Regions from separate parts of the Serratia sp. NFX21 genome, predicted to be linked through region 4. Evidence: riboswitches for the same ligand, from Rfam matches in the RefSeq annotation. Region 4 holds a riboswitch; each other region holds the start of a gene.
The links. A riboswitch is a leader RNA that binds a small molecule or an ion and turns the genes downstream of it on or off. The one in region 4 is predicted to bind thiamine pyrophosphate.
Positions count from the first base shown of each region.

Region 1: another riboswitch for thiamine pyrophosphate. It lies ahead of thiB (thiamine ABC transporter substrate binding subunit); the one in region 4 lies ahead of thiM (hydroxyethylthiazole kinase).
Region 2: another riboswitch for thiamine pyrophosphate. It lies ahead of tenA (thiaminase II); the one in region 4 lies ahead of thiM (hydroxyethylthiazole kinase).
Region 3: another riboswitch for thiamine pyrophosphate. It lies ahead of thiC (phosphomethylpyrimidine synthase ThiC); the one in region 4 lies ahead of thiM (hydroxyethylthiazole kinase).

Region 1 covers NZ_CP183196.1:1,199,797-1,204,410, forward strand. Annotated here, with positions in the region: gene thiP (thiamine/thiamine pyrophosphate ABC transporter permease ThiP) at 1-1,515, opposite strand, end outside; gene thiB (thiamine ABC transporter substrate binding subunit) at 1,491-2,477, opposite strand; TPP riboswitch at 2,536-2,641, opposite strand; gene sgrR (HTH-type transcriptional regulator SgrR) at 2,679-4,340, opposite strand; gene sgrT (glucose uptake inhibitor SgrT) at 4,431-4,604, shown strand.
Region 2 covers NZ_CP183196.1:3,810,500-3,815,113, reverse strand. Annotated here, with positions in the region: gene ACNT1W_RS17920 (ABC transporter ATP-binding protein) at 1-574, opposite strand, end outside; gene tenA (thiaminase II) at 571-1,251, opposite strand; TPP riboswitch at 1,314-1,416, opposite strand; gene ACNT1W_RS17910 (LLM class flavin-dependent oxidoreductase) at 1,587-2,609, shown strand; gene ACNT1W_RS17905 (GlxA family transcriptional regulator) at 2,687-3,661, shown strand; gene gap (type I glyceraldehyde-3-phosphate dehydrogenase) at 3,741-4,614, shown strand, end outside.
Region 3 covers NZ_CP183196.1:784,612-789,225, forward strand. Annotated here, with positions in the region: gene ACNT1W_RS03650 (HesA/MoeB/ThiF family protein) at 1-664, opposite strand, end outside; gene thiE (thiamine phosphate synthase) at 669-1,307, opposite strand; gene thiC (phosphomethylpyrimidine synthase ThiC) at 1,300-3,243, opposite strand; TPP riboswitch at 3,359-3,483, opposite strand; gene ACNT1W_RS03665 (Rsd/AlgQ family anti-sigma factor) at 3,523-4,026, opposite strand; gene nudC (NAD(+) diphosphatase) at 4,126-4,614, shown strand, end outside.
Region 4 covers NZ_CP183196.1:4,342,444-4,347,057, reverse strand. Annotated here, with positions in the region: gene ACNT1W_RS20330 (sugar phosphate isomerase/epimerase family protein) at 1-844, shown strand, start outside; gene ACNT1W_RS20325 (MFS transporter) at 952-2,217, shown strand; gene ACNT1W_RS20320 (GNAT family N-acetyltransferase) at 2,259-2,684, opposite strand; TPP riboswitch at 2,752-2,843, shown strand; gene thiM (hydroxyethylthiazole kinase) at 2,880-3,674, shown strand; gene thiD (bifunctional hydroxymethylpyrimidine kinase/phosphomethylpyrimidine kinase) at 3,671-4,471, shown strand; gene ACNT1W_RS20305 (inhibitor of vertebrate lysozyme family protein) at 4,558-4,614, shown strand, end outside.

The DNA of each region.
Region 1 (4,614 bases), 2.1 Mb from region 4:
ATTGCTGCGATAGGCACCGATCTGTTGATACAGGTAGTAAGGCAGAGTGCGGAAGTGCTCGTTGCCGAACAGGGCGACGACGCCGAAATCGCCAATCGACAGTACGCAGGCGAAGGCCAGCGCCTGGGCCAGTGGGCGGCGCAATGCTTTCAGTTCGATAAGCCGCAGTCGCTGCCAGCCGTGGATATCCAGAGACAGGCACAGTGGGTTGTAGCGTTCGGCCAGGTCGCGCATCGGGTTTTCCAGCACTTTCAGCGCGTAGGGCACCGCCATCAGTGCATTGGTGAGGATCACCAGCGCATACGGCGACTGCGGCAGCCCGACGGTGTCACTCAACAGCAGGAAGAAACCGGTCGCCAGCACGATGCCAGGCATTGCCAGGATCACCATGCCACTTAGCTCAAGTCGTTGGCCCCAGCGCAGCCGCTGTTGCAGCTTCAGCTCACGACTGCTCCACAGCAGCATCATGGTCAGTAGCACGCACAGTACGCCGGCACCGAGAGCAATGCGCAACGAGGTGAATAACGCCTGCCACAGCACAGGCTGTTGCAGTACGCTGACCAGGCTTTGGTTGGCACCGTCGGCAATCACCGCCAGCAGCGGGGGTAACAGCAGCAGCAGGGCGGCAGCGATCAGCAAAAAATCGCTGGTGCGGCGCCACAGGCTGTCTTCCGGATTACGCCAGATGTGGGCGTGAGTGTTGCCGACCGGCAATGCCTGGCTTAACCGCTGGCTGAGCACCACCAGCCCCAGGCAACAGGCCAGTTGGATCAGTGCCAATAGCGCGGCACGGCTGAGATCGTAGTCGTAGCTGAGCGCCTGGTAGATAGCCAATTCGATGGTGGTGGCCTGCGGCCCGCCGCCCAGTGACAATACGGTGGCGAAACTGGCAAAGCACAGCATAAAGATCAGCGCACCGCTCGGCAGGATCTGGCGGCGTAGTGCCGGCCACTCGACAAAGCGGAACTGCTGCCGACCGCTCATGCCAAGCTGCGCAGCCAGTTGACGCTGTTCGACCGGAATGTTTTCCAGCGCCTGTAGCAGCAGGCGGGTCGCCAGCGGCAGGTTGAAGAACATATGGGCCAACAGAATGCCCTGCAGGCCATAGGGGGAGAAACTGTAGTTAATGCCGAGCCAACCGCATATTGCGGCCAGCCAGCCTTGTCGGCCATAAACACTGAGCAGGCCGAATACCGCCACCAGTACCGGCAGCACCAGCGTCATGGCGCACAGCCGTAGCAGCAATTGGCGGCCAGGGAAACGGCGACGGAACAGCGCTCGCGCCAGCAGGATAGCGGGCAGCACCGAGATCAGTGCCGACAGCAACGCCTGCCAGAAGGTGAAACGCACCACGTGCCACAGGTAGCTGTCCTGCCACAGACCCTGCCAGTCGCTTTCGGGCGCGTGTCGCCACAGCGAACCCATCGCCAGTACGGCGATGGTCAGGATCAGACCGGAAGCCAGCAGCCCCGGCCATAGCCAGCGTGGGATCAGTGGCTGACGGCGGTTTGCCATGCCCGGATCCAGTTGCCGCGTTGTTTGGCCACTTCTTCAGCGCTGTATTGCAACGCGGTCTGCGGTACGGTCATTTGCTCAAACCCGGCCGGCAGCTGGGTTTTGATCACCGGATACATCCAGTTGCCGGTGGGAATGCTGTTCTGGAACGCCGGGGTCACCATAAATTGCATAAACCGCTCTGCCAACTCCGGCTGTTTGCCGGCCTTGAGTTTGCCTGCCACCTCGACCTGCAGGTAGTGGCCTTCGCTGAAGTTAGCGGCGGCGTAACTGTCTTTCTTTTCTTCAATCAGATGGTAGGCCGGAGAGGTGGTGTAGCTGAGTACCAGGTCGCCTTCGCCTTTCAGGAACAGGCCGTAAGCCTCACTCCAGCCCTTGGTCACGGTAACGGTTTTCTTTGCCAGCTTTTGCCAGGCTTCGGGAGCCTTGTCGCCATAGACTTTCTGCATCCACAACAGCAGGCCGAGGCCCGGCGTGCTGGTACGCGGATCTTCGTAAATCACCTTCCAGTTCTGGTCACTGTCGACCAACTCTTGCAGGCTTTTGGGCGGGTTCTTCAGTTTTTCTTTGTTGTAAACGAAGGCAAAGTAGCCGTAGTCATAAGGCACGAAGGTTTTATCCTGCCAGCCGCCGGGCACGCTCAGTTTGGTGCTGTCGACGTTGCTCGGCGCAAATAAACCGGTTTGTTGCGCGGCCTGCAGCAAATTGTTGTCCAGCCCCAACACCACGTCGGCGGCACTGTTTTTTCCTTCCATGCGCAGACGGTTAAGCAGCGAAACGCCGTCTTCCAGCGCGACAAACTTCAGCTCACAGTCGCACTGGGCTTCAAAGGCTTTTTTGACCGCCGGGCCAGGGCCCCAGTCGGCAGCGAAAGAGTCATAGGTGTAGACCGTCAGTACCGGTTTGGCGAACACCGGTGCGGCGCACAACAACAGTAACAAGGGCAGGCTTTTTTTGACCACTTTGCACTCCTGAAAATTTAGGGGGGCAAGGGTATCTGAGGGGGCGAGCGGCGGCTGCCGGTTCGCTGGGCTCAAATCCCTCCGCCGGTATTGACCGGATCAGGTTCGACGGGTTTGTTCTCAGCAAAAGCGGCACGCCGCATTTTGCACCCCGTTGAGACGGCGTCATTGTAAAGACTAACGGGCGTCGGTGAAAGGCGCTTATGCTTCCGGCGGCGCAAACCAGGCGGATTTAAAATCAAACCAGCCCAGGGTATTCATCCGTACGCCGCGCATGCTGCGCTGGCCGTGCAATTGCAACCAGTGGTGGAACAGCGGGTGTAACTGATGATTGCTGACCAGGCGCTGGCAAAAATCGGCCAGCGGCAGGCTATTGGCGCGCCACAACGCGGCATCCTCAGCGAGATCTTCGTTCATGCAGTGCTGCATCAGCGGCAGTTCATACAGGGTGGCGAACAGCGAGAACTCCAGCGGCAGATAGAAGTTGGCGCTGCCGAGCCACAAATCGCTGATGGCTTCGCCTTTATGCCAGGTGTCGTAATCCACGGCCTGGATCTTCAGCTTGATACCCTGCTGCGCCAGCAGGGGTTCGATCGCCAACTGAATGGCGTGGAACTCCGAGTGCTCGCTGTAGTAAGTCAACGTCAGTTCGGTCAACCCGTCCGGTTTGGGCAATTGTGCCAGTGCGCGGTTGTGATGCCAGCGCGGCAGAAGGCCGTAGGCCGGCGACCAATAGCGTTGATAGACCGGGCCGGCATTGCTCAGCAGCGAAATGGGGTTGATCAACTCGCACAGCCAACTGCGAATGGCCGGATCGGCCGCCAGTGGCGAACGCTGATCGAACAGCAGGAAATAACAGCCTTCTTCCAGCCGGCTTTCCAGTTCGTTTTTGCCGGTGTCGTCCGCCTGCAACTGGACGCCGGAATGTACCAGTTCTTCGGTCACTTCCGGCAGCACCCAGATATTCACCTCATCGATCAGCGCGCGGTAGCCAAAGTAATCGTCAAAGGCATGGATTTTCATCTGGCTGCGGTGGTTGCGTACCACGCTATATGGCCCGGTGCCCACCGGGTGGCGCGAGAAGTCCGGCAGGCTTTGCCATTCGCGCGGCAGGATCATCGCGGGCACGCTGCCCAGCAGCCACGGCAGCCAGTAATCGGGACTGTGCAAATGCACGTCGATCACATAAGGCGTCGGTGAGGTCACGCGTTCGAGATGTGAAAACAGTGGCTGTGGCATCAAACGGGTAAGCGAGCTGATGACATCCTCCATTTCCAGCTCGCGGCCATGGTGAAAATGAATCGCCGGGCGGAGATAAAAACGCCAATGCAGCGGGGTCAAAGCTTGCCAGTGATGCGAAAGATCAGACTCCAGTTCCCCGTTTTCCTCGTTTATCCGCGTCAGACCGCTGAAAATCTGCCGTGCCAGATGGGTTTCCGAGCGCCGCAGCGCCGAGCCGGGCAGCAGGTTGTACAACTGGCGATAGTAGAGCACCCGCAGGATGTGTTTCCCCTGACGAAAGCTGCGTCCCAGTTGGGACAGCAACATCTGGCGCACCACGTTTTTATCGCCGACCAGTTGCACCAGTTGATCGATACGGTCTTGCTCCAGCAATTCCTCCGCCCGCTGTTGCTGCAGTGCCAGACCGGTGTAGTGAAAGGTGAGCCGTGAACGCTTGCCGCGCCCGGACTCGGCCTGCCAGGTTAACCAGCCCTGGTGCTGCATGGCACCCAGTAGCGAACGCACGTGGCGGCGCGAACAGCTGAGCACTTCGGCCAGCTCCTGCAGGGTGGTTTCGGTCGGCTCGCCGTGGCAGCGCTGCCACAGGCGAATGAACTGCTGTTGCAATCTGGAGGTGGACATAAAAGAGGAACGCTCCGGCATCAACCCATCAATTTATCTTTCCCTATATTACGCCGATAATTTTCTTCAATGAAAGGGGGAGGGCGACGGATGAAGGTTTTCTTGTCAAAACAGTTCTATCAGCGCTATTTCAGCGCGGTGCGTCGCCAGCGGGCCGATTGGTTGGGGCTGGTGCCTGAACAGGCGCGGCTGGAGATGCTGGCCCATCTGACCCAGTGGGACATCCACTCGATGACGGATAAGCAATACCGTGAGCATCTGTGAGGCTCGGGTA
Region 2 (4,614 bases), 530 kb from region 4:
TTAGCAATACGGTGTGCTGCGCCAGCAGTTCGGCGGCCAGTTGCTGGATCATGGCGCGGGTAATGGTGTCCAGCGCCGAGAAAGGCTCATCCATCAGCACAATCGGCTGGCGTTCATACAGGGTACGGGCGATGGCGGCGCGCTGACGCATGCCACCGGACAGCGCAGCAGGCAAGGCATTGCCATAACCACTCAGCCCCACGCGTTCCCGCAGGTGCTCGGCCCAGGGCCGATCGACCTTTTCACCGCGCAGCCGCGCGCCGAGGCTGATGTTCTGGTCAATGGTCAGCCACGGATAGAGCAAATCCTTTTGCCCCATATAAGCGATGCGCCCGGCAATCGGCAGGCCGTCACTGCCGGTCACCGAACCGGAGGTGGGTTTTTCCAGCCCGGCAATAATCTTCAACAGGCTGGTTTTCCCCGCGCCGCTGGCACCGAGCAGGGCGACAAAACTGCCACCTGCGATATCGAAGCTCAGTCGCTCGAAAATCACCTGCTGACCAAAGCGCAGGGTTAAATCCCGTACCTGAATACCCGGCCGAACGCCATGGTGTTGCGCGTTGCCTATACTCATTGGGCATTCAGCCCCATTTGCCAGAAGGCAGATTCCAGCCGGGTGGCGGTGGTGAAAATCTCTGACAGTTCGCCCAGGCGGCTTTCTGCACCGCGCTGGCGGCCGACGTTTTCCAGCAGATCGATAGCGGCCTGCACCCCGGCCAGATAGCCCGGATCGCCATAGTTGCGGATCCACGAGGCATAAGGGTTGCCCTCCATCACCGTGGCAGGGTCGCCCAGCAGCCGCAGGCCAATCTCGGCATAGCCGGCGACGCAGGGCAACAGCGCCGCCAGCAGGTCGAGAGCGTCCCCGGAGTGGCCGATATCGAGTACATAACGGGTGTAATTGAGGGTTTCTGCGGCTTCTGGCTCGGCGGCAATCTGCGGCTCGCTGAGGCCCCAGTCGGCGCAATAGGCCAGATGCAAAGGCAGCTCGGCGACAATCGCATTGAGCGAGGCGGTGGCCGTGCGCATCTCCGGCAGGGTGCGCAGTTTGCTGACCAGCAAGGCGTAAGCGCGGGCAAAGTGGATCAGGAACAGATAGTCCTGGGTCAGATAGCGGCGGAAAGCAGGTTCGGGTAGCGTACCGGCGGCCAGTTGCTGAATAAAGGGGTGAGCGACATAGTCCTGCCAGTGGCTACCGGCGCGCAGGCGCAGTTGGCCGTAGAGACCGTCGTCGAATTGGGGAGTAAACATGGGACCTCCAAAAGTGAGTGGAGATCCGGGCGCGCTGAGGTATGAACAGGCAATGACTGATAGCGTTATTGCCGACCCGTCCCTTCGCTGGCATGACCCAGATCAGGTTCAAAGGGTTCGGCTTGCGCCATCTCAGCCCATTACAGGACACCCCTCGGAGGAGCCTGTTATACGATATTTACTTTTTGATTACAATGTTTGGGCGGGGGGAAACCTGGAGGATTTTCTCTGCCAAAAACGGTTCGTTTAGTGCGGTCGAAGACAATTTTTCTGGCCTGACAGGGGGCATATTTGTCACTGTAATCCGGTCATAATTGAACCTAAGGACACCACCCATGAAGAAAATTGGATTTCTCTCTTTTGGCCACTGGACGCCTTCGTCACAGTCGGGCACCCGTTCGGCCGGCGATGCGTTGCTGCAATCGATCGACCTGGCCGTCGCGGCAGAAGAGCTGGGGGCGGATGGGGCCTATTTCCGCGTGCATCACTTTGCACGCCAGCTTGGCTCGCCATTCCCGCTGTTGGCTGCCATCGGTGCCAAAACCCAGCGTATTGAGATTGGTACCGGCGTGATCGACATGCGCTATGAAAACCCGCTGTATATGGTTGAAGACGCCGGAGCCGCCGACCTGATTTCAGGCGGACGCTTGCAGCTTGGCATCAGCCGCGGTTCTCCCGAGCAGGTGATTGATGGCTGGCGTTACTTTGGTTACACGCCTGCGGACGGCGAGACCGAAGCCGATATGGCCCGCCGCCACACCGAAGTGCTGCTGGACGCGCTGCGCGGTGAAGGCTTTGCCGAACCCAGCCCGCAGCCGATGTTCCCTAATCCTCCTGGCCTGCTGCGCGTTGAACCTTTCTCCGCCGGCCTGCGGGATCGTATTTGGTGGGGTGCCAGCTCAGACGCTACGGCAGTTTGGGCCGCGAAGCTGGGGATGAACCTGCAAAGCTCGACGCTGAAAAACGACGAAACCGGCGAGCCGTTCCACGTGCAGCAGGCCAAACAGATCCGCGCTTACCGCGAGGCCTGGAAGCTGGCAGGACATAAACGAGAGCCGCGGGTGTCGGTCAGCCGCAGCATTTTTGCGCTGATGAACCAGCAGGACCGCAGTTACTTCGGCAATAGCGGGCAGGAAGGCGATCAGGTGGGCTATATCGGCGATCAGACCCGGGCGATATTCGGCCGCAGCTATGCCGCCGAGCCGGAGCTGCTGATCAAACAGCTGGCGCAGGACGAAGCCATTGCCGAAGCGGATACCTTGTTGCTGACGGTGCCAAACCAGTTGGGCGTTGAGTATAACGCCCATGTGATTGAGTCGATCCTGAAGCATATTGCACCGGCGCTGGACTGGCGCTGATAAGTCGCGTACCGAAAGCCCGCCAGCCTCTCCGGTGGCGGGCTTGACTTATTTTGCTCATTTTGTATTTTAAGGACATGCATACTTTTCTGATTATCGTCCCCGAAGGGGGCATGTTATTCGAGTCGGCAGGCATCGCCGACATCCTGATGCAAGCCAACCGCTTGAGGCCCAACGACGCTCCGCTCTACCGGATGGCGATCGTCACCACCCAATCTCACCGGGTGGTGCATGGGTCGTCCGGCTTGAATCTGTTGGCCGATCATCGTCTTTCAGATCTCGACCCAGAGCAGGAACGCGACACCATCATAGTGACCGGAAAAGGCGCGACCGAGGAGGAGAGTGCCTATGTTGTCGACTGGCTACGGCGTGCCGCACCCCAGGCGCGGCGTATTGCGTCGGTTTGCGGTGGGGCGTTGCTGCTGGCCGAAGCCGGTTTGCTGGATGGACGCCGTGCCACCACCCATTGGCGATTGCTGGAAACCTTGCAGACTCGTTTTCCAAAAGTGCAGGTCGAAAATGGGCCGTTGTACGTGCAGGATGGTTCCGTCTGGACTTCGGGCGGGGTCAGTTCCGGCTTCGATCTCACCTTGGCTCTGGTGGAAGACGATTACGGTTTTGTTCAGGCACGCGAAGTGGCGCAAGATCTGGTGATGTTCCTGCGTCGGCCTGGTGGTCAGGCGCAGTTCAGCCGTTATCCTTTAAATCAGGCTAAAACCCCTGGCCCAATCCGCGATCTTCAGTCGTGGATCCTGGAGAATCTGGCCGCAGACCTTTCCGTTGAGCAGTTGGCGGAACGGGTTGCCATGAGTCCGCGTAACTTTACCCGGGTGTTCACGCGTGAAACCGGTATTTCCCCCGCCAAATTTGTTGAAGAAGGGCGTTTATATCTGGCCCGGCAACGCCTGGAGCAGAGTGCGGAAGGTATTGAGCAAATCGCCATCAGTTGCGGGTTTGGCAATGGCCTCAATCTGCGGCGCGTTTTTGAGCGGCATTTGCAACTCTCACCTACCGAATATCGCGAGCGTTTTCATTCCCGCATGTTGGCCTAAATTGATCTGCAAACGTCATTTACGACACTGATATCTCCGGTTTAGATTGGTGACAGAGCCAATAATGAAGGAGTAGATCATGGTCAAAGTAGGCATTAATGGATTCGGCAGGATCGGCAGGAACGTGTTGCGCGCAGCGTTAGGTCGCAGCGACTTTCAGGTTGTGGCAATCAATGATTTGACCGACAGCAAAACCCTGGCGCACCTGCTGAAATACGATTCGCTTTCAGGCACTCTGGCAGCCAGCGTCGAAGCCGGTGAGAACCAGTTGCTGCTCGATGGTCGACCGATTCATGTTTTCTCCGAAAGAGATCCGGCTGCCATCCCATGGAGCAGCGTGGGTGTTGAGGTAGTGATTGAGGCGACGGGCTTCTTCACCGACAAAGCCAAGGCTGAAGTGCACATCACCCAAGGCGGTGCCAAGCGAGTCATTATCTCGGCACCGGGCAAGGACGATGATATTACGCTGGTGCTGGGCGTTAACCATCAGCAATACGATCCGGCCAAACATTTTGTGGTCAGCAACGGCAGTTGTACCACTAATGGCCTGGCCCCTGCCGCCCAGGTATTGCATCAGGCATTTGGTATTGAATACGGTTTGATGAATACCACCCATGCCTACACCAATAGCCAGGCGCTGCATGACCAACCGGAAAAAGACCTGCGCGGTGCCCGTGCCGCAGCGGAGTCGATTGTGCCTTATTCCAGCGGTGCCGCCAAAGCGCTCGGCAAGGTGATCCCGGAGCTGGACGGTCGCCTGACCGGTTACTCGCTGCGGGTGCCGGTACCGGTAGTGTCTATCGTGGACTTAACGGTCACGCTGAAACGTGAAGTGACGGCCGAAGAGATCAACGCGGCTTTCCGCCAGGCTGCCGAATCCGGCCCTCTCAAGGATATCCTTGGCTACAGCGATGAGCCTTTGGTGTCCAGTGATTATAGAGGCGACCCACGTT
Region 3 (4,614 bases), 1.7 Mb from region 4:
GCAGTTTGCCGCTGATGGCGGAAGGCAGGCCCGCCAGCATTTTTATCGCTTCCAGCGCTTGCAGGGTGCCAATGACGCCGACCACCGGGCCGAGTACGCCAGCGGTACGGCAGTTGCGTTGGGGTTCAGTTTGTTCCGGATACAGGCAGGCATAGCAGCCGTGGGCATAGGGAGGTTCTATCACCAGCAGCTGACCGCTGAAACCCACCGCACTGCCGCTGATCAGCGGTTTACCGGCCTGGATGCAGGCGGCGTTCACCGCATGGCGGGTTTCCATGTTATCGCTACAGTCCAAAATTAAATCGGCGCGTTGTACGGCGCGCTGTAACACTTCCCCCTGCAGACGCTGTTCCAGCGCAATGGATTCGACCATCGGGTTCAGCGCCTGTAGCTGGTGCTTTGCCAGGGCGGCTTTGCTTTGGGAAACGTCGCTGCTGCGATAGAGGATCTGACGCTGCAAATTGGTGACGTGCAGCCTATCGTCATCGGCCAGCAGCAGGGTGCCGACACCGGCGGCGGCCAGATAAAGCGAGGCGGGGGAGCCTAACCCCCCCAACCCGACGATCAGTACCGTCGACTGTTTTAGTTTCTCTTGGCCTGCGGGGCCGATGTCTTCCAGCAGCAACTGGCGGCTGTAGCGCAGGAATTCTTGATCGTTCAGCATGGCATCACTCCTTGCCTTCGATCAGTTGCAGCAGTTGTGCAGTCGCTGCGCGCCAGTCCGGGGCCTGGGTAATGGCGCTGACCACGGCGACGCTACCGACGCCACAATCCAGCACTGCCGCCACGCGATCGATACTGATCCCGCCGATCGCCACCGTTGGGTAGTCACTCAGCCCGGCGATATGGCGTTTCAGCTCCACCAGACCCTGTGGGGCAGAAGGCATGTCTTTGGTTTGCGTCGGAAAAATATGCCCCAGTGCGATATAGGAAGGTTTTACCGCAATGGCGCGGGCCAGTTCACTATCGTCATGAGTGGAAACCCCCAAACGTAGCCCGGCGCGGTGAATGGCGGCCAGATCGGTAGTGTCCAAATCCTCCTGGCCGAGATGTACGCCATAGGCACCGTGCTTAATCGCCAGTTGCCAGTAGTCGTTGATAAACAATCGGGCGTCGTAGCGCTTGCCGAGGGCAATAGCGGCGGCAATGTCGTCCTCGACCTGTTCATCCGGCAGATCCTTAATCCGCAGTTGAAGGGTAGTGACGCCTGCGTCCAGCAAACGGGCAATCCATTCAACGCTGTCGACTACCGGGTATAACCCCAACTTGTGAGGCGTGGCGGGGAAGGGCGTGGTGATATCAGTCATTGCTCAATTCCTCTTGCAGGTTACCGGCGCTGTGGTACAGCTCGCTGCCGCGTGAGCGGAACTCGGCCGACATCTTTTCCATGCCGGTTAGCTGCACTGCTATCGGTTTGGCCGCTTCTTGCGCGGCGGCATAGTCGCGAACTTCCTGCGAAATTTTCATCGAGCAGAATTTTGGCCCGCACATAGAGCAGAAGTGGGCGATTTTGCCGGACTCCTGCGGCAGGGTTTCGTCGTGATAAGCGCGAGCAGTGGCTGGATCAAGCGCCAGATTGAACTGATCTTCCCAGCGGAATTCGAAGCGCGCCTTGGACATGGCGTTATCGCGGATTTGCGCACCGGGGTGGCCTTTTGCCAGGTCGGCGGCGTGAGCGGCAATTTTGTAGGTGATCAGCCCCTGCTTGACGTCCTCTTTGTTCGGCAGCCCGAGATGCTCCTTTGGCGTGACGTAACACAGCATGGCGCAGCCGAACCAGCCGATCATCGCGGCCCCGATGCCGGAGGTAAAGTGGTCATAACCCGGAGCGATATCGGTGGTCAGTGGGCCAAGAGTATAGAATGGTGCTTCGTGGCAGTGCTCCAGCTCCTCGGTCATGTTGCGGCGGATCATCTGCATCGGCACGTGGCCAGGGCCTTCGATCATCACCTGCACATCATATTCCCAGGCAATTTTGGTCAACTCACCCAAAGTGTGCAGTTCGGCGAACTGTGCCTCGTCGTTGGCGTCCTGAATTGAGCCCGGCCGCAGGCCGTCGCCGAGGGAAAGAGAAACGTCATAGGCGGCGCAAATCTCACAGATTTCGCGGAAGTGCTGGTACAGGAAGTTTTCCTGATGATGTGACAGGCACCATTTGGCCATGATCGAACCGCCGCGGGAAACGATGCCGGTCAGGCGTTTGGCGGTCATCGGCACGTAGCGCAGCAGCACGCCGGCGTGAATGGTGAAGTAGTCAACCCCTTGCTCCGCCTGCTCCAGCAGCGTATCGCGGAACATTTCCCAGGTGAGGTTTTCCGCCACGCCGTTCACCTTTTCCAGCGCCTGATAGATAGGCACCGTGCCAATTGGCACCGGGCTGTTACGCAGGATCCATTCGCGGGTTTCGTGGATATAGCGGCCGGTAGACAGATCCATCACGGTATCCGCGCCCCAGCGGGTGGACCACACCAGTTTCTCGACCTCTTCCTCGATCGAGGAGGTCACCGCCGAGTTGCCGATGTTGGCGTTAACCTTCACCAGGAAGTTACGGCCGATGATCATCGGTTCGGATTCCGGGTGGTTGATATTGGCGGGGATGATGGCGCGCCCTGCGGCGACTTCCTGGCGAACGAATTCCGGCGTGATATTCTCCGGCAGGTTGGCCCCCCAACTTTGGCCAGGATGCTGGTGGCGTAATACCTCGCCACGGATGCGCTCGCGCCCCATGTTTTCGCGAATGGCGATAAATTCCATTTCCGGGGTGACGGTGCCGGCACGCGCGTAGTGCAACTGGGTCACGCGTTTGCCCGGTTGTGCCTTGCGCGGCAACGGCAGATGTTCAAAGCGCAGGTGATCCAGGCCTTCATCGGCCAGGCGCTGCTGGGTGAAACCTGAACTGACGCCCTTGAGCGCTTCGGTATCACCGCGTTCAGCGATCCAACCGGCGCGTAGCTTCGCCAGGCCGCTATGCACGTTGAGTTCTGATTGGGGATCACCGTAAGGGCCGGCAGTGTCGTACACCGGAATCGCTTCGTTTGGCTCGTACTTCGGGTTGTCCTTATCGCCACCGATCAGCGTCGGGCTGAGCTGAATTTCACGCATTGGCACCTGCAGGTCACTACGTGAGCCCTGCAGATAGATCCGGCGTGAGTTGGGGAAGGAAACGCCTTGCAGGGTGTTGATAAACTGCTGGGCTTCTTCGCGTTGCTCTTTACGAGCGCGGGGTTTGTTAACGTTAGACATAGCAAGTTCCTACCAGTGTGTTGGGTTGGGAAAGTTGCTTGTCTGGAGCTCGGAGGGAGTAATGATGCTGGCCGGCAAAGCAGGATTATCCCAAATCGGGGTCACCTGCCTGTGGCGATAGATTACTCTTGTTCCCTTCGCGGGTATTAACCCGATCAGGTTCCGCGGATCCCGAATTAACGGTCTCAGCCTGGCCAATTTGATGAACAAATCAGGCGCTAGGCACTCCGACAAGATGCCCTCCAGTATAGGAGGGATAATAAAAAAGACTACAAAATTTTAGCCGGCTGGATCCAGCGTTTTGTCCGGCTCAGCCTGCTGCCAGGTTTCAGCCGCCAGTTGGATCAGCCTGTCTTCAAGGGTAAAACGAGCCGCCAGCGTTTCACCGATATCGGATAACGCCTGATGTAATTCCAGACACAGGTCCTGATCGATATCCACTTCGGTATAGCGATCGTGGAAAGCCATGATCTGCTCGGTATTGGCCCACAGCTTGGGATAGATGTTGACCGCCAGAGACATTTTCGGACTGGATGCGCCTTCCACTTGCTTGATTATTCTGTCATAGATATGAAAATGGCCGGCGGAGAGATAATCCACCAGATTATGGCAAAAGTTCTCCAGCGCTTTTTCATTCAGCGGCGTATGCTTTTCTTTGTTAGGTTTAATGCCCACCAGGGCACAATAGGCGACCAGCAACTGCTTGCGTGCCTGAAGCCATTGATCTACTAATTCATTACTACCACCAACGCGCTGAGTCAGGCTTTCCAAACGGTTGAGCATGTTTGACTCCGTAAGTAATAAAACGTAACAGTAAGTTATTAAAATGTAACAAGGCCGATTTGTAGAGTGCCAGTGAAGCTGAGGTTGTGCAACAACGATATGGAACTTGCATTAACGGGTAATGAAAATGGCTGGTGGATCGTCAGCCATGAAAGCAAACTTTGGTTACCGAACGGTGAATTGCCGTGCGGTTTGGCCGCGTCATTTTCCCTGCTGGGAAGAATGGCTCGTGTTATTGGCGAATGGGAAGGATTGCCGGTCTGGCTGGTGCGCCACGCAATGCCGCAGGAGATGGGATCGGTACGCCAACTGTTAGAACTGGATCGCGGGCTGTTCCAGCTTGCCGGACGGGGCGTACAACTGGCCGAGTTTTACCGTTCCCATCGCTACTGCGGTTACTGCGGCCATGAAATGCATCTCAGCCGCACCGAAAGTGCCTGCCTGTGCGGTCACTGCCGGGAGCGCTACTACCCGCAGATCGCCCCCTGCGTGATCGTTGCCATTCGGCGTGACGATGAGATCCTGCTGGCACAACATGTGCGCCATCGCGGCGGTATTCATACCGTACTGGCCGGCTTTGTCGAGGTT
Region 4 (4,614 bases):
GCAGCAACTGCGCGGCGTGAAAGTGCATGTATTGGATGGGGAAAGTCAGGCGCTTTGCTACGCCGATGATGCCCGCCTTCGCAACTTTGGTGAGCAGGCACAGCGCTATGGGTTGGATATCCATATCGAAACCAGCGCTTCCGACTCGCAGACCATCGATCAGGCGGTGAACATTGCCCTTAAATCCGGTGCCAGTTCGGTGCGCTTCTATCCGCGCTATCAGGGGGTATTGCAGCAAGTGTTGGCGCGCATTGCCGAAGATATTCAGTACATCAAGCAGCGTTATCAGCACAGCGGTCTGAGCTTTACTTTGGAGCAGCACGAGGATCTTAAAAGTCATGAACTGGTTAGCCTGGTTCGGGCGGCAGATTTCCCGCAGCTTTCCCTGTTATTTGATTTCGCCAACATGATCAACGCCAATGAAGAGCCGCTGACGGCATTGGCGGTAATGGCTGAAGATATTACCCAGGTACATATCAAGGACGCACTGATCGTGCGTGAAGATCAGGGAATGGGGCACCGGGCCTGTATTTCCGGGCAGGGGGATTTGCCCTTCCGGGAATTGTTGCTGGGGCTAATTTGCCTGGGCGAAGAGCGGCCGCAGGTTACTGCTTATGGGCTGGAAGAAGAGGTGGATTATTACGCGCCGCCATTTCGTTTTAACGGAGAGGGTGATAACCCGCATATTCCATGGCGGGAGATGAGTGAAACCGCGTTACCGGAACATGGGCTGGAGGAACGGCTTAAAAAAGAGGTTCAGGATGCATTAAATCAAATTCACCATGTTCGCACCATTACTGACAGTTTGATAAAGCAAGCCCGGGAGCTGCTAACCCCGGCATAATATAATAAATAAATTTATAAATAACACATTCTCAATGATGTGGAGAAACACTCGTCCCGTCACTGAGGTAACAACACCGCTTATTATCTAATGGCTGTGAGGGGATTATGCTGACTAAAAAAAGATGGGCACTATTTAGCTTGTTGGTCTTATGTGGCGGGACAATATATAAATTACCCTCCCTTAAGGATGCGTTTTATGTGCCGATGCAAGAATACTTTCACCTGAGTAACGGGGAAATTGGTAACGCCATGTCGGTCAACTCGATTGTGACCACCATTGGCTTCTTCTTGTCGATTTATTTCTCCGACCGTCTGCCGCGCCGCTTTACCATGTCGTTTTCACTGATCGCCACCGGCTTGCTCGGTATTTATCTGTCCAGCATGCCGGGCTACTGGGGCATTCTGTTTGTCTGGGCGTTGTTTGGGGTCACCTGTGACATGCTGAACTGGCCGGTGCTGCTCAAATCGGTGAGTATGCTGGGGAACAGCACTCAACAGGGGCGGCTGTTCGGCTTTTTCGAAACCGGACGCGGCGTGGTGGATACCGTTGTGGCGTTTTCTGCGTTAGCACTGTTTACCGCGTTTGGCAGCGGTTATCTTGGCTTCAAGGTTGGGATACTGTTTTATTCGGCGATCGCGATTATCGTAGGGATTATTATTCTGTTGGTAATGAAAGAAAGCCCGGAGGAAAAAACAGCCTCTAAGAGCGAAGCGCCGGCCGATAAAAAACCGGGGATGAGCAGCGTATTAAAAAATAAAACGGTTTGGCTGATTGCCTTCAGCGTTTTCTGTGTATATGCCGTCTATTGCGGGCTGACGTTCTTTATTCCTTTCCTGAGCCATGTCTATGCATTGCCGATTGCGCTGGTGGGTGCCTATGGGATTATTAATCAGTATTGCCTAAAGATGGTGGGTGGGCCGATTGGCGGTTTGATCGCGGATAAAGTATTAAAATCCCCGAGCAAGTATTTATTCTACACCTTTATTATCAGCGCCATTGCGCTGGCATTATTGATTCTGTTGCCACATGAGCAAATGCCGGTGTATTTGGGCATGGCCTGTACGCTGGGATTTGGGGCGGTGGTCTTTACCCAACGCGCGGTGTTCTTCGCCCCGATCGGTGAGGCGGGGATTGATGAGGAACATACCGGTGCGGCGATGGCGTTGGGTAGTTTTATCGGCTATGCCCCGGCGATGTTTTGCTTCAGCCTGTACGGCCACATTCTCGATGCCTTCCCAGGGTTAACCGGCTACAAGATTGTCTTTGGCCTGATGGGCATGTTTGCCTGTGCCGGGATCATCGTGTCGGGGCTACTGGTTAGAAATATCCGCGCACGCGGCAAATTGACCCCGGCGGTTTCTGCCGTCTGACCAGGGGTTCATGAAAGGGGGCGCCACAGCACGGCGCCCCTTTACTTTGTCGGCGAGTGCATCAGGTAATAGTCTTCCGCGCCGTCATTGCCGGTAGCGATCGTCCGCCAACCGTGTTTGTGGTAAAAGGCCAGCGCCTTCTCATTCTTCACCAGGCATTTCAGCGAGCCGGTGGCAGTGAAGGTTTGCTCCGCCGCCTGCAGCAGGGCGCTACCGACGCCAAGAGGCGGTAGCTGAGGGTCGACATACAGATTGTGAATAAAGTTATCCTGACGATAAATCGAGACGAACCCCAGCCGCTTGCCCTTTTCTTCCGCCACCCAAATGTCCTCACCCAGCGTTGAGCGATCGAAATCTTCCAGTCGGTAATCTTCGGTATCACGCCAGGGAAACGCCGCCTTGCGCGATGCCAGATACAGGGTGCGCAGGAAGGGACGATCGGCCTCTTGGTATTTTCTTATTCGCATGGCGGCTCCTTTTTATTTTTTGTCACTATAGCGCGATTGACCTCACCGACGGCAACCCCAATAATGGCCGTCTGACTCGGGGTGCCTCTAGGGGCTGAGATTTTACCCGTATTACCTGATCTGGATTATGCCAGCGTAGGGAAGTCTCGGTGCCCCAACCGGTACCCGCCTTCTTGAACGCCGGTTGGGAGGAATATGCTCGCTCGACCTGATGTTTTACCCGGCGCCCGCGCCGCGGCCTGTTTAACCCAATTTAAACGCCAATCCCCATTGATTCACTGCCTGACCAACGAAGTGGTGCAGGAGCTGACGGCTAACGTGTTGCTGGCGCTCGGTGCTTCCCCGGCGATGGTGGTTGAGCCGACCGAAGCGGCACAGTTCAGCCGGCTGGCGGATGCCTTGCTGGTCAATATCGGCACTCTCAATGCATCACGCGCCGAATCCATGCTGGCGGCGATAGAAGTTGCCAATGCGGCAGGCACACCCTGGACGCTGGATCCGGTCGCCGTCGGTGGGCTGGCGTATCGCACCGCCTTTGCCCAACGTTTACTGGGCGAAAAGCCGGCGGCAATCCGCGGCAATGCTTCTGAAATCATGGCGCTGAGTGGCCTGCAGGCGAGTGGGCGCGGCGTCGACAGCGCTGACGATTCACTGGCGGCGTTACCGGCGGCGCGCGAATTGGCACGAAACAGTGGGGCCGTGGTGGCGGTGACCGGCGTGGTGGATTACATCACCGACGGCCAGTGTGACTGGGCGGTCGCCGGGGGCGACGTGCTGATGACGCGAGTGGTGGGTACCGGTTGCGCACTTTCGGCCGTGGTGGCGGCATTTTGCAGCCTGCCGGGCGATCGGTTGGACAACGTGGCGACTGCCTGCCGGGTGATGTCACTTTGCGGTGAGATGGCCACGCGCCGCGCCGCCGGGCCGGGCAGTTTTACCCCGGCATTCCTCGACGCTCTGTACCAACTGCGTCCGGAGGATCTGCAATGAAACGGATTAACGCGTTGACCATCGCCGGCACCGATCCGAGCGGGGGGGCCGGCATCCAGGCCGACCTGAAAGCCTTCTCCGCGCTGGGGGCCTACGGTGCCTCGGTAATCACCGCGCTGGTGGCGCAAAATACCCGCGGCGTGCAGTCGGTGTATAACATCGAACCGGCTTTTGTCGCTGCCCAGCTTGATTCCGTGTTCAGCGACCTGCGTATCGACAGCACCAAAATTGGCATGTTGGCCAACGCCGATATTGTGCAGGCGGTCGCGGAGCGTTTACGTCACTATCAGCCGTCGTTTGTGGTACTGGATACGGTGATGCTGGCGAAAAGCGGCGATCCTCTGCTGGCGCCGGAGGCGGTGGAATCGATTCGCTGCGAGCTGTTGCCGCTGGTGTCGATCATCACGCCGAACCTGCCGGAAGCGGCGGCTCTGCTGGAATGCGCCCCGGCGGAAAATGAACGCCAGATGCGTGAGCAGGGGCGAGCACTGTTGGCGATGGGTTGCCAGGCGGTATTGATGAAGGGCGGCCATCTTAGCGAAAGTGAAAGCCCGGACTGGCTGTTCAGTGCGGGACTGGAGCAACGCTTTACTGCACCGCGCGTAGCGACCCGCCATACGCATGGCACCGGCTGCACGCTGTCTGCCGCATTGGCCGCCCTGCGTCCGCGTCACGACGACTGGGCAGGCACGGTGGCTGCCGCCAAGGATTATCTGCAAAAAGCCTTGCAGCAGGCCGATACGCTGGAAGTGGGGCACGGTATCGGGCCGGTGCATCATTTTCACGCCTGGTGGTGAGCCAACTTTTTGCTACCCTTGTGGTCTGACTAGATCCAGGCCCGGTATTGGCCGGGTGCGATTAAATTTTATCAAGGGAGAAGGCCATGACAGGACAAAACGCACTTCGCGGCGCCATCTTCGGCGCGTTGCTCAGCTTCAGC